Regions from separate parts of the Mesorhizobium sp. C089B genome, predicted to be linked through region 3. Evidence: riboswitches for the same ligand, from Rfam matches in the RefSeq annotation. Region 3 holds a riboswitch; each other region holds the start of a gene.
The links. Region 3 has a riboswitch for cobalamin ahead of NLY44_RS11465 (DUF1636 family protein). Riboswitches for the same ligand answer to the same signal wherever they lie in the genome.
Positions count from the first base shown of each region.

Region 1: linked by a shared signal. The riboswitch ahead of NLY44_RS24870 (aromatic ring-hydroxylating oxygenase subunit alpha) and the one ahead of NLY44_RS11465 (DUF1636 family protein) in region 3 are both predicted to bind cobalamin.
Region 2: linked by a shared signal. The riboswitch ahead of metE (5-methyltetrahydropteroyltriglutamate--homocysteine S-methyltransferase) and the one ahead of NLY44_RS11465 (DUF1636 family protein) in region 3 are both predicted to bind cobalamin.

Region 1 covers NZ_CP100469.1:5,027,333-5,030,535, reverse strand. Annotated here, with positions in the region: gene NLY44_RS24875 (FAD-binding oxidoreductase) at 1-456, opposite strand, end outside; gene NLY44_RS24870 (aromatic ring-hydroxylating oxygenase subunit alpha) at 494-1,741, opposite strand; cobalamin riboswitch at 1,859-2,060, opposite strand; gene NLY44_RS24865 (DUF680 domain-containing protein) at 2,560-2,766, shown strand; gene NLY44_RS24860 (DUF680 domain-containing protein) at 2,833-3,036, shown strand; gene NLY44_RS24855 (DUF680 domain-containing protein) at 3,108-3,203, shown strand, end outside.
Region 2 covers NZ_CP100469.1:5,815,130-5,818,332, reverse strand. Annotated here, with positions in the region: gene metK (methionine adenosyltransferase) at 1-154, shown strand, start outside; gene NLY44_RS28510 (adenosine kinase) at 263-1,255, shown strand; cobalamin riboswitch at 1,664-1,865, shown strand; gene metE (5-methyltetrahydropteroyltriglutamate--homocysteine S-methyltransferase) at 1,960-3,203, shown strand, end outside.
Region 3 covers NZ_CP100469.1:2,259,462-2,262,664, forward strand. Annotated here, with positions in the region: gene NLY44_RS11455 (winged helix-turn-helix domain-containing protein) at 1-937, shown strand, start outside; gene NLY44_RS11460 (DUF6348 family protein) at 967-1,659, shown strand; cobalamin riboswitch at 1,717-1,923, shown strand; gene NLY44_RS11465 (DUF1636 family protein) at 1,962-2,387, shown strand; gene cobW (cobalamin biosynthesis protein CobW) at 2,390-3,203, shown strand, end outside.

The DNA of each region.
Region 1 (3,203 bases), 2.8 Mb from region 3:
TGGCGCGCAGTCGTTCAGCCAGCGCAGCATCGACATCATCGGCGTCACGCCGGAGCCGGCGGAAATGAACAGGTATTTGGCCGCCGGGTGGCTGTGCAACGAGAAGTCGCCGGCCGGTCCGTAGGCCTTGACATGCGAACCGGGCACCAGATGGTCGAACATCCAGCGCGTGCCGATGCTGCCGGCCTGCGCCTTGATCGTCACCGCGATCGAAAACGGCCGCGATGGCGACGACGACAGCGTGTAGGTGCGCATCAGCGGCCCGTCCGGTGTCGGCAGTTCCAGCGTCAGGAACTGGCCCGGCTTGTAGCGGAACCAGGTCTGGTTGTCGGAGCGGAAGGTGAAGGTCTTGACGTCGGGCGCCTCGTCGCTGACGCCGATCACTTCCAGCACCTGCAGCCTATCGTTCCACGGCGCCATCTGGTCAAGATGGCGATAGAGCCCAAGATCCGTCATCGCATTCATCCTCTGGTCCCTCTTCGCCTGCTCCAGCTCACGCGACGCTGCGTAGCGCCGGCCGGCCGCCTTCGGCAAGGCGCGGGCCGATGAAGGCCGCGTACCATTCGACGAACTGGATCACGCCGCCCTCGTGCAGCTCCGAATAGGGGCCGGGCTCATAGGCCGGAGACAGGATGCCGAAGGCGTTTTCCTCGACGATGCGGCGGTCCTGGTCGTTGGTCTCGGTCCAGACATGGGTGAGCTCCTCAAGGTTGTAGTCGACCCCCTCGACCGCATCCTTGTGCACCAGCCACTTGGTCGTCACCGCGGTTTCGGTGGCGCTGATCGGCAGCACCCGGAAGGTGACCGCATGGTCGATCAGTATGTGGTTCCAGGTCGTCGGATAGTGGTAGTGCATCAAGGTGCCGATGCGGTCGGCGGCAACAGTGTCGGACAGGTTCTTCGTCACCGCGCGCTTTCCCGACATCGTGTAGCTGACGGCATCGCGCAGCAGCGGCGCGCGGGTGGCGCGGTATTGCCCGGCCGGATCGATGCGGAACTTGCTCGGCAGGCCCGCCGCCTCGCATTTCGCCCAGTGCGCCAGCATCTCCGGATCGCTGTCGGCGCCCTGCACGCCGGTCACCGTCGGCGCTTCGGGGAATGTCTTGCACAGCTCTGGATGATTGCCGGCGCAGTGATAGCATTCGCGGTTGTTTTCCCAGACCAGCTTCCAGTTGCCCTTCTCGATGATGGTGCTCTCGAAGGCGACCTTGGCTTCATTCAGCCGGTGCGGCTTGAGGTAGGGCTCTATCATGGCGCGCATCGGCGCAAAGTCGGCAGGTTCTTTCGCCAGGCAGATGAAGATGTAGCCGCCGACGCTCTCGCAGGCGACGGGCTTCAGGCCGAACTGGCTCTTGTCGAAACCGTCGGCCATCTGGCGGGCAAACAGCAGCCGGCCGTCAAGCTCGTAGGTCCACTGGTGATAGGGGCAGACAAGCTTTGCCGCCATGCCCTTCTCAGTGTTGCAGACACGGCTGCCGCGATGGCGGCAGGAATTGTGAAAGGCGTTGATGTTGCCCTTCTGGTCGCGGACCAGCACCACCGGATAATCGCCGATCTGCACGGTGATATAGCTGCCGGGCTTCGGCAGTTCGCAATCATGGCCGATGAACAGCCAGTCGCGATACCAGATAAGCTCCATGTCGAGCTTGAAATAGTCCGGGTCGGTGTAGAAGGGCTGTTCCAGCGAAAAGCCTTGCTTGCGGCCGTTCAGGAGCCTCAGCATGTCGTTGCGCGTATCCATAGTTCTGTCCTCGTGGTTTAAGGACTGAACTTGGTGGTGATGGAGGAAGGATCGGACGCAGGCCGGCGCGGCGCCGGACATGCACTATCCACCTCTTGACCGCCCACCGCGATCAGTCGAGTCTATGCATCTCGGGCTGGTTTCCGGGCTCTGGAGTTGTCCTTGCGGACCATCGCGACACCTTCCCAGGCTCTTGCCCAGTGGTCTCCCGTTGCGACTTCAACTCCACCACCGTTGCGGGGGCAGCGCCGGATTCTGACCGGCTTCCCAATTCTCCGCTGCGTCGTCACGAAGCGGCACCTGAGATGCGATCATCTAATCACGGCAGCGATCGCGACGTCGGCATGAAAGCGACATCATATCCATGCGGCGCGACACGCGCGGCATACGCCCCGCCGACCACCGAAGGGCTGAGATCCTGTCTTGCGGCGCTATCATCGCCGTTTCGAATCGCTGCGGATCCAGTTCCGATCGGGGGCAAAAAGGGCTCAACGGTATCGAAAAGTTACTATTAGCAATCTCTAATCGAACCGAACGGTTCGTTTCTGTTGACAATGCGTGCAGGACGGTGTGAACGACGGCCCGGAAACCGACACCGGAGCGAACCACTCGGTTCGACATAAGCAACTGAAAACAATGCGATAAATGACCATAGAGGAACTTCCTGGCACAATTTCAAGGTGCAGGACCGTGGTCCACACGGAACAACTTCGTGATTGGAAACCAGCCTATGGCTTTCCCACATCGGGGCTGTCCGAACGACGCGAATTCCTCCCAAGACACGCCGCTAGACGGACAGACAAACTGGAGTACTAAAAATGAAAAAGATCATCCTCACTGCCGCAGCCGTTTTGGCGATCACCGGCAGCGCCTTCGCCGGTAGCGACAATTACGGTTCCAATGGTGCGAACCAGCCAGCCGTCTCGGTCGACAGCTCGTATACGGCTTCCATTCAGAAGCCGGCGCACGCTGACAAGCAGCCTGTCGTTCAGGGCGCCGACCGCGACCTCTACGGCAATCGCTGATCCCGACCAAAGAAGGGCGGCTAACCCGTCGCTCTCGGGATCCCAAAAAATTCAGGAGTATTTGAAATGAAAAAGATCATCCTTGCTGCCGCCGCCGTTTTGGCCATCTCCGGCAGCGCTTTCGCCGGCAGCGACAACTACGGTTCGAACGGCGCCAACCAGCCTGCGATTACGTCGACCGATAGTGGCCATACGGCTTCGGTTGAGAAGTCGGCTCCAGCCGAGCAGGCGCCTGCCCACGGTGCCGACCGTAACCTTTTCGGCCGCTAAAAGCCGGTTTCCAGCACGTGGCGGGCTTATCCGCTGCAGCTGGCAGCATCAGAAAAATTCAGGAGACTAAAATGAAGAAGATCGTTCTCGCCACCGCAGCCGTTCTGGCTGTTTCGAGCGCTGCCTTTGCCGGCAGCGACAATTATGGCTCCAATGGCGCCAACCAG
Region 2 (3,203 bases), 3.2 Mb from region 3:
GAAAGGCATTATCAAGATGCTTGATCTCTTACGCCCTATATACCGCAATACAGCGACCTATGGCCATTTCGGCCGTGAAGAGCCTGATTTCACCTGGGAGAAGACAGACAGGGCGGACGAATTGCGTCGCGAGGCAGGACTCGCCGCCCCGTGAGAGCCGCCGGCGAACGGATTGGCAAGCGGAAAGCCCATTTCCACCGGGCAGACCCGCGCCTGGCAGGCGTGGCGAGAAGCCGGCTCGGATTTTTTGGCGGAGACATTGATGCCGGATTATGACGTGCTTTGCATCGGCAATGCCATTGTCGACATCATCGCCCAGTGCGACGAGGCATTCCTCGAGATCAACGGCATCATCAAGGGCGCGATGAACCTGATCGACACGCGCCGCGCCGAACTGCTCTACAGCCGCATGGGCCCGGCGATCGAGGCCTCCGGCGGCAGTGCCGGCAACACGGCGGCCGGCGTAGCCAGCTTCGGCGGACGCGCCGCCTTCTTCGGCAAGGTCTCCAACGATGCGCTGGGCGAAATCTATGCGCACGATATCCATGCACAGGGTGTCGCCTTCGACACCAGGCCGCTCAAGGGCGAGCCGCCGACGGCGCGCTCTATGATCTTCGTCACGCCCGACGGCGAGCGCTCGATGAACACCTATCTCGGCGCCTGCGTCGAGCTTGGCCCTGAGGATGTCGAGGCCGACAAGGCATCCGGCGCCAAGGTTACCTATTTCGAGGGCTATTTGTGGGATCCGCCGCGCGCCAAGGAGGCGATCCGGCAGACGGCGAAGCTCGCACACGAGGCCGGACGCGAAGTGTCGATGACGTTGTCGGATTCGTTCTGCGTCGACCGCTACCGGGACGAGTTCCTCGAGCTGATGCGCTCGGGCACTGTCGACATCGTCTTTGCCAACAGCCACGAGATCAAGTCGCTCTACCAGACAAAATCCTTCGACGAGGCGCTGGCTCAGATCCGCAAGGACTGCAAGATTGCCGCCGTCACCCGTTCCGAAAAAGGCTCGGTGATCGTGCGCGGCGACGAGACCGTGGTCATCGAGGCGACCGCCATCAAGGAGTTGGTCGACACCACCGGCGCCGGCGACCTCTACGCCGCCGGTTTCCTGCATGGCTACACGCAGGGCCGCAACCTCAAGACCTGCGGCCACCTTGGCTCGCTGGCGGCCGGCCTGGTGATCCAGCAGATCGGCCCAAGGCCAAGGCAGAATTTGCGCCGCGAGGCGGAAGGGGCTGGGTTGCTGTAGATGCGCCGGCAACTAACCAGCCGCCCTACTGACGCGATGACCGCAGTGGCGGAACTGTGTCAAAGCTCGCTGATAGCGACAGCCATTCGCTTCGGAGAACTGACCCATGCTGCTGCCGTGAAGCTCGCTGGAGGAGCGGTGCAAGGCGTGCTTGCCATGACGGCATTCACCGTCATCCAGATCGTCACCAGCATTTTCCAGAAGCTCAGCTTGGGGAAGGCCAGTAAGGTTCCTGAGGTAACGGAGAACTCGCGGCGTCCGTCGGACTTGACTTGCGATCACGTCCCACGATGCCGAATGCGGGCAGCAGACTGAATATTTCACAATGCTAGACAAAGGCGTAAAAGCGCGATCACATAACCACATAAACATTTCGTTATGCCTCATTGACAAAAGAGCGCACTGCTGTGATTGTCTGCGTGTCGTGGTTCTCGCGTGCGGCGCTGCCGCAGCGGAGCTAAGAGGGAAGCCGGTGCGATGCCGGCGCTGCCCCCGCAACTGTTAGCGGCGAGCCAACCCCAATCACGTCACTGAGGCGAATACCCTCAGGAAGACGGGTAGAGGCTATGACCCCGCGAGCCAGGAGACCTGCCACGCGAATTACGTCCACGGGCGGGGTGTCTCGGTGGCCGCTGCAACCCGGCGTTGATGCCGGCCTGCTAGCGCCTTCCTTGTCACCGACGCCCCAATCATCGGGGTATGACATGACTGTCTCTCAGCAAATTCCTGTAGCAACGCTCGGCGTGCCGCGCTTCGGTCGTCGGCGAGAACTGAAATTCGCGCTTGAAAGCTACTGGTCCGGAACATCGTCCGCTGGCGACCTTCTCACGACGTCGAAGGCGCTCCGTGCCGCTAGCTGGGAAGAGCAGCGCGATCGCGGCGTGTCGAAAATCCCGTCGAACGACTTCTCGCTTTACGACCATGTGCTCGACACCGCAGCCATGGTCGGGGCCGTTCCATCCCGTTACGGCTGGAATAGCGGCGAGGTCCCACTTGACATCTACTTCGCAATGGCGCGCGGCAACCAGGGTCAGACGGAGGATTGTGGACACGCTGGTTACCAGGAGGAGGCTCATGGACCTGGTGTAACCGCGATGGAAATGACCAAGTGGTTTGACACCAACTACCACTACATTGTGCCGGAACTCGATGATGATCAGACGTTCGCCCTCTCGTCATCGAAGCCGGTCGATTACTTCCTCGAGGCTAAAGCTCTCGGCATTCACACACGCCCAGTCATCCTTGGACCCATCACCTTCCTCAAGCTGGCGAAATCGCCTGCCGAGGGGTTCGGTCCCATCGCGCTCCTACCGCGGCTGCTGCCGGTTTACGAGCAGCTTCTGGAGAGGCTGAAGCTGTCGGGAGCCGACTGGGTGCAGATCGATGAGCCAGCGCTTGTCCTCGATCTGAACCCGAACGAACGAGCTGCGTTCGAATTCGCCTATGGCCAGCTGTCGAAAGCCGCGCCCGAGCTGAAGATCATGCTGGCTACGTATTTCGGGTCGCTGGGAGACAATCTCGAAACCGCGATTTCTCTGCCCCTGGCCGGCCTGCATATTGATCTCGTGCGCGCTCCCGAGCAGCTGGAAACGGTGGCTCGGCTCGCTCCGAAGGATCTGGTGCTCTCGCTTGGCTTGATCGATGGCCGCAACGTCTGGCGTGCGAACCTGCCCGCCATTCTCGACCGCATCAAACCGATCGTCGCCGGCTGGCCCTTGGACCGCGTCGAGATCGCGCCTTCTTGCTCGATGCTGCATCTGCCGATTGATCTGCGCATGGAGACGGAACTCGACGCGGACATCAGGTCGTGGCTCGCCTTCGCGGCCCAGAAGACCGACGAGCTGGTCTTGCTGGCCCGGGCCCTGTCCCAAGGCAGGGATGCGGTGGCAGGCGCGTTGAAAGCGTCTGCCGAGGCTGCCGCCACGCGCGTGACATCCACGAGGATCCA
Region 3 (3,203 bases):
GGTCGAGACCTACCCGCTGATGCGCTGGCGCATGCAGCGGGCCGAGCAAGGCGACGAAATGTATCTCGGCCTCGCCAAATGGGGCCGCGAGCACGCCGCCTATATCGAAGAGATCTACCGCGCGGTCGCCGAGCGCGGCCCGATTGCCGCTTCGGCACTGGAAGGCCAGAAAGGTTCGGGCGGCTGGTGGGGCTGGAGCCACGCCAAGCACGCCTTCGAATGGCTCTTCTGGGCCGGACGCATCACCACGGCGCACCGCCGTGGCTTCGAACGCTTCTATGACCTGCCCGAGCGCGTGCTGCCGCAGGCGATCCTCGATCTGCCGGTGCCGGCCGCCGAGGACGCGCACCGCGAATTGCTGCGCATTTCTGCCCGCGCCCACGGCATCGCGACGTCGGGTGACCTGCGCGATTATTTCCGCTTGTCGCCGGCCGACATGAAGGGCCGGTTGGAGGAACTGGTCGAGATGGGCGAGTTGCTGCCGGTAAACGTCGAAGGTTGGGACAAGCCGGCTTACCTCTATAGGGACGCCCGCCTGCCGCGAAAGATCGAGGCCCGCGCCTTGCTGGCCCCCTTCGATCCGGTGGTCTTCGAGCGCGCGCGCACCGAGCGTCTCTTCGATTTCCGCTACCGCATCGAGATCTACACCCCGGCCGACAAGCGGCAATATGGCTATTACGTGCTGCCTTTCTTGCTCGGCGACAAGATCGTCGCCCGCGTCGACCTCAAGGCCGACCGGCCTGCGAGTGTCTTACGCGTCCACGCCGCCTATGCCGAAGCAGGCGCACCGCCTGAGACCACCGCACAGCTTTTCGAGGAACTAAAGGAGATGCAGGGCTGGCTTGGCCTTGAGCGCATCGAAGTGACGCCGGCCGGCAATCTGGGGCCGGCATTGGCTAGCGAGAGAGATGGCCAACCCTTGCAGCGTCTGTCATAGACGCCTCAATAAGCCTCGTAGGTTGTGCAATGGCATCGGACAAAGTGCTCGACATGATCCATGGCGCCCTCATTGCGCATGGAATAGATGCAGTCCGCAGAGATAGGGACGTCATGCTCCAATCGAAGCAGCTTCGGTTTGAGGCTGAGGTGTTCGAGACGAGTTCTGACCGGCTGGTCCTGGAAATCTACATTTTTTCTCCGCTGCTTGATGTTCAGCCGGTCATTGAATCCTTTGCTGGCTTCGGCGACACGCGCGAACAGGAACTGAACCAGGCGTTTGAAAAGTTTCTCCGTGGTGTTTTCCATGTGGCCATTGAGGGACTGGCCGATCACGTCTGCGAGAACATGCAGGCCGAAATAGAGCTTTGGCAGCGAAGCAGCGCCAGTTGGAAGATCTGGCGAAAAGATGCCCGCTGGAAAATCTATAGCGGCCCGGTCATTTCCCAGGCCACAACCGAGCTATGCTCGCTGACACCAGGCTATCCAGCATTCTATGCCAAGCTGGAAAAGCTGTTCACAGCTTCGGTACCCCCCGGAAGCCATTTTGTCCGGACCTTTCTGGCAGGCTTGAAGGGCACGCTGATTAGTGCCGAAGTCCTTCTGGACAACGCGGTTTGGCATGAGGGACAGAATCTGGCTGTCGGTCATGACTGGGACTATAGCGATGGCTATCAAGCTATCCGACAGGTCATCCTGGCACTGCCGGAAGCCGGGACATGACAGCCCTGCCGACATCGCCATGTCGTAGCCGTGCGTTGACACCGCTGCCTGCAAAAGCCTAAATCCGCTCCAGACGGTCCCCTGCCCGCAACGGCAAGGGCCAAGAGGGAATGCGGTGCGGGACGAAAAAATCCCAAATCCGCGGCTGTCCCCGCAACTGTAAGCGAAGAGCCAAGGCCGAAAGCCACTGGGTAACACCGGGAAGGCGGCTAACCAAGGCAATGACTCGCGAGCCAGGAGACCTGCCGTCTGAGACAAAGTATCCGATCGCCTGGCGGGTTTCCGGGCAAGGAGCACGGTTTTTGGACCAGAACAGCAGTTTTTCGGCTGGCACAACGGACATTGCGTCCGGCGACAACGACGCCCTGACCGGCGTGACCGTCATCGTCTGCGCCTCCTGCCGCGATGAGACCGGTTCCGACGCCCATCCGCGCGCCGGCGAATTGCTGGCTGAGGACACACGCCGCGCCGCTGCCGGCGATATCCGGGTCCGCACCGCCGAATGTCTCGGCAATTGCAAGCGCCGCCTCAGCGCCGCGATCCTGCGCGATGGCTGCTGGAGCTATGTCTTCGGCGATCTGACCGCAACCAGCGGCGCCGACCTCGTTACCGGCGCAAAGCTCTTCGCGACTTCGGCCGACGGCCTCATCCCGTGGCGCGGCCGGCCCGATAGCCTCAAGCGCGGCCTCGTTGCCCGCATCCCACCCCTCGACATGCTGAAGGACTGACGATGAACGCTTCAAACCCGGCCGCCAACCTCTCCCGTGTTCCCTGCACTGTCGTTACAGGCTTCCTCGGCGCCGGCAAGACGACGCTGGTCCGCCATCTCCTGGAAAATGCCGGCGGCAAGCGCATCGCCATCATCGTCAACGAGTTCGGCGACATCGGCATCGACGGGGAAATCCTGAAAGGCTGCGGCATCGACACCTGCCCCGAGGAAAACATCGTCGAACTGGCCAATGGCTGCATCTGCTGTACAGTCGCCGACGATTTCGTGCCCGCCCTCGACAAGATCCTCGCGCTGACACCGAAGGTTGACCACATCCTGATCGAGACCTCGGGCCTGGCTCTGCCCAAGCCGCTGGTCCAGGCGTTCCAGTGGCCGAGCGTGAAGAGCCGGGTAACCGTCGACGGTGTCATCGCCGTGGTAGACGGCCCGGCGCTGGCCGAAGGCCGCGTCGCCAACGACATGGACGCTTTGCAGGCACAGCGCGCTCAGGACGAGACGCTCGACCATGACGATCCTGTCGAAGAAGTGTTCGAGGACCAGATCGCCTGCGCCGATTTGATCATCCTGTCGAAGAGCGATCTGATGGACGCCCCCGGTTCGGCCCGCGCCAACGCCATCATCAATGAACATTCCGCCCGCGCGGTAAAAATCGTGCCGACTGCGCATGGCAAGGTCGACCCGTCGGTGCTGCTTGGCCTCGGTCTCGCCGTCGAAGACGACATCGAGAACCGCAAGTCGCATCACGACGGCGCTTTCGATCATGAGCATGACGATTTCGACACCTTCATCGTCGACATCCCCTCGATCGCCAATC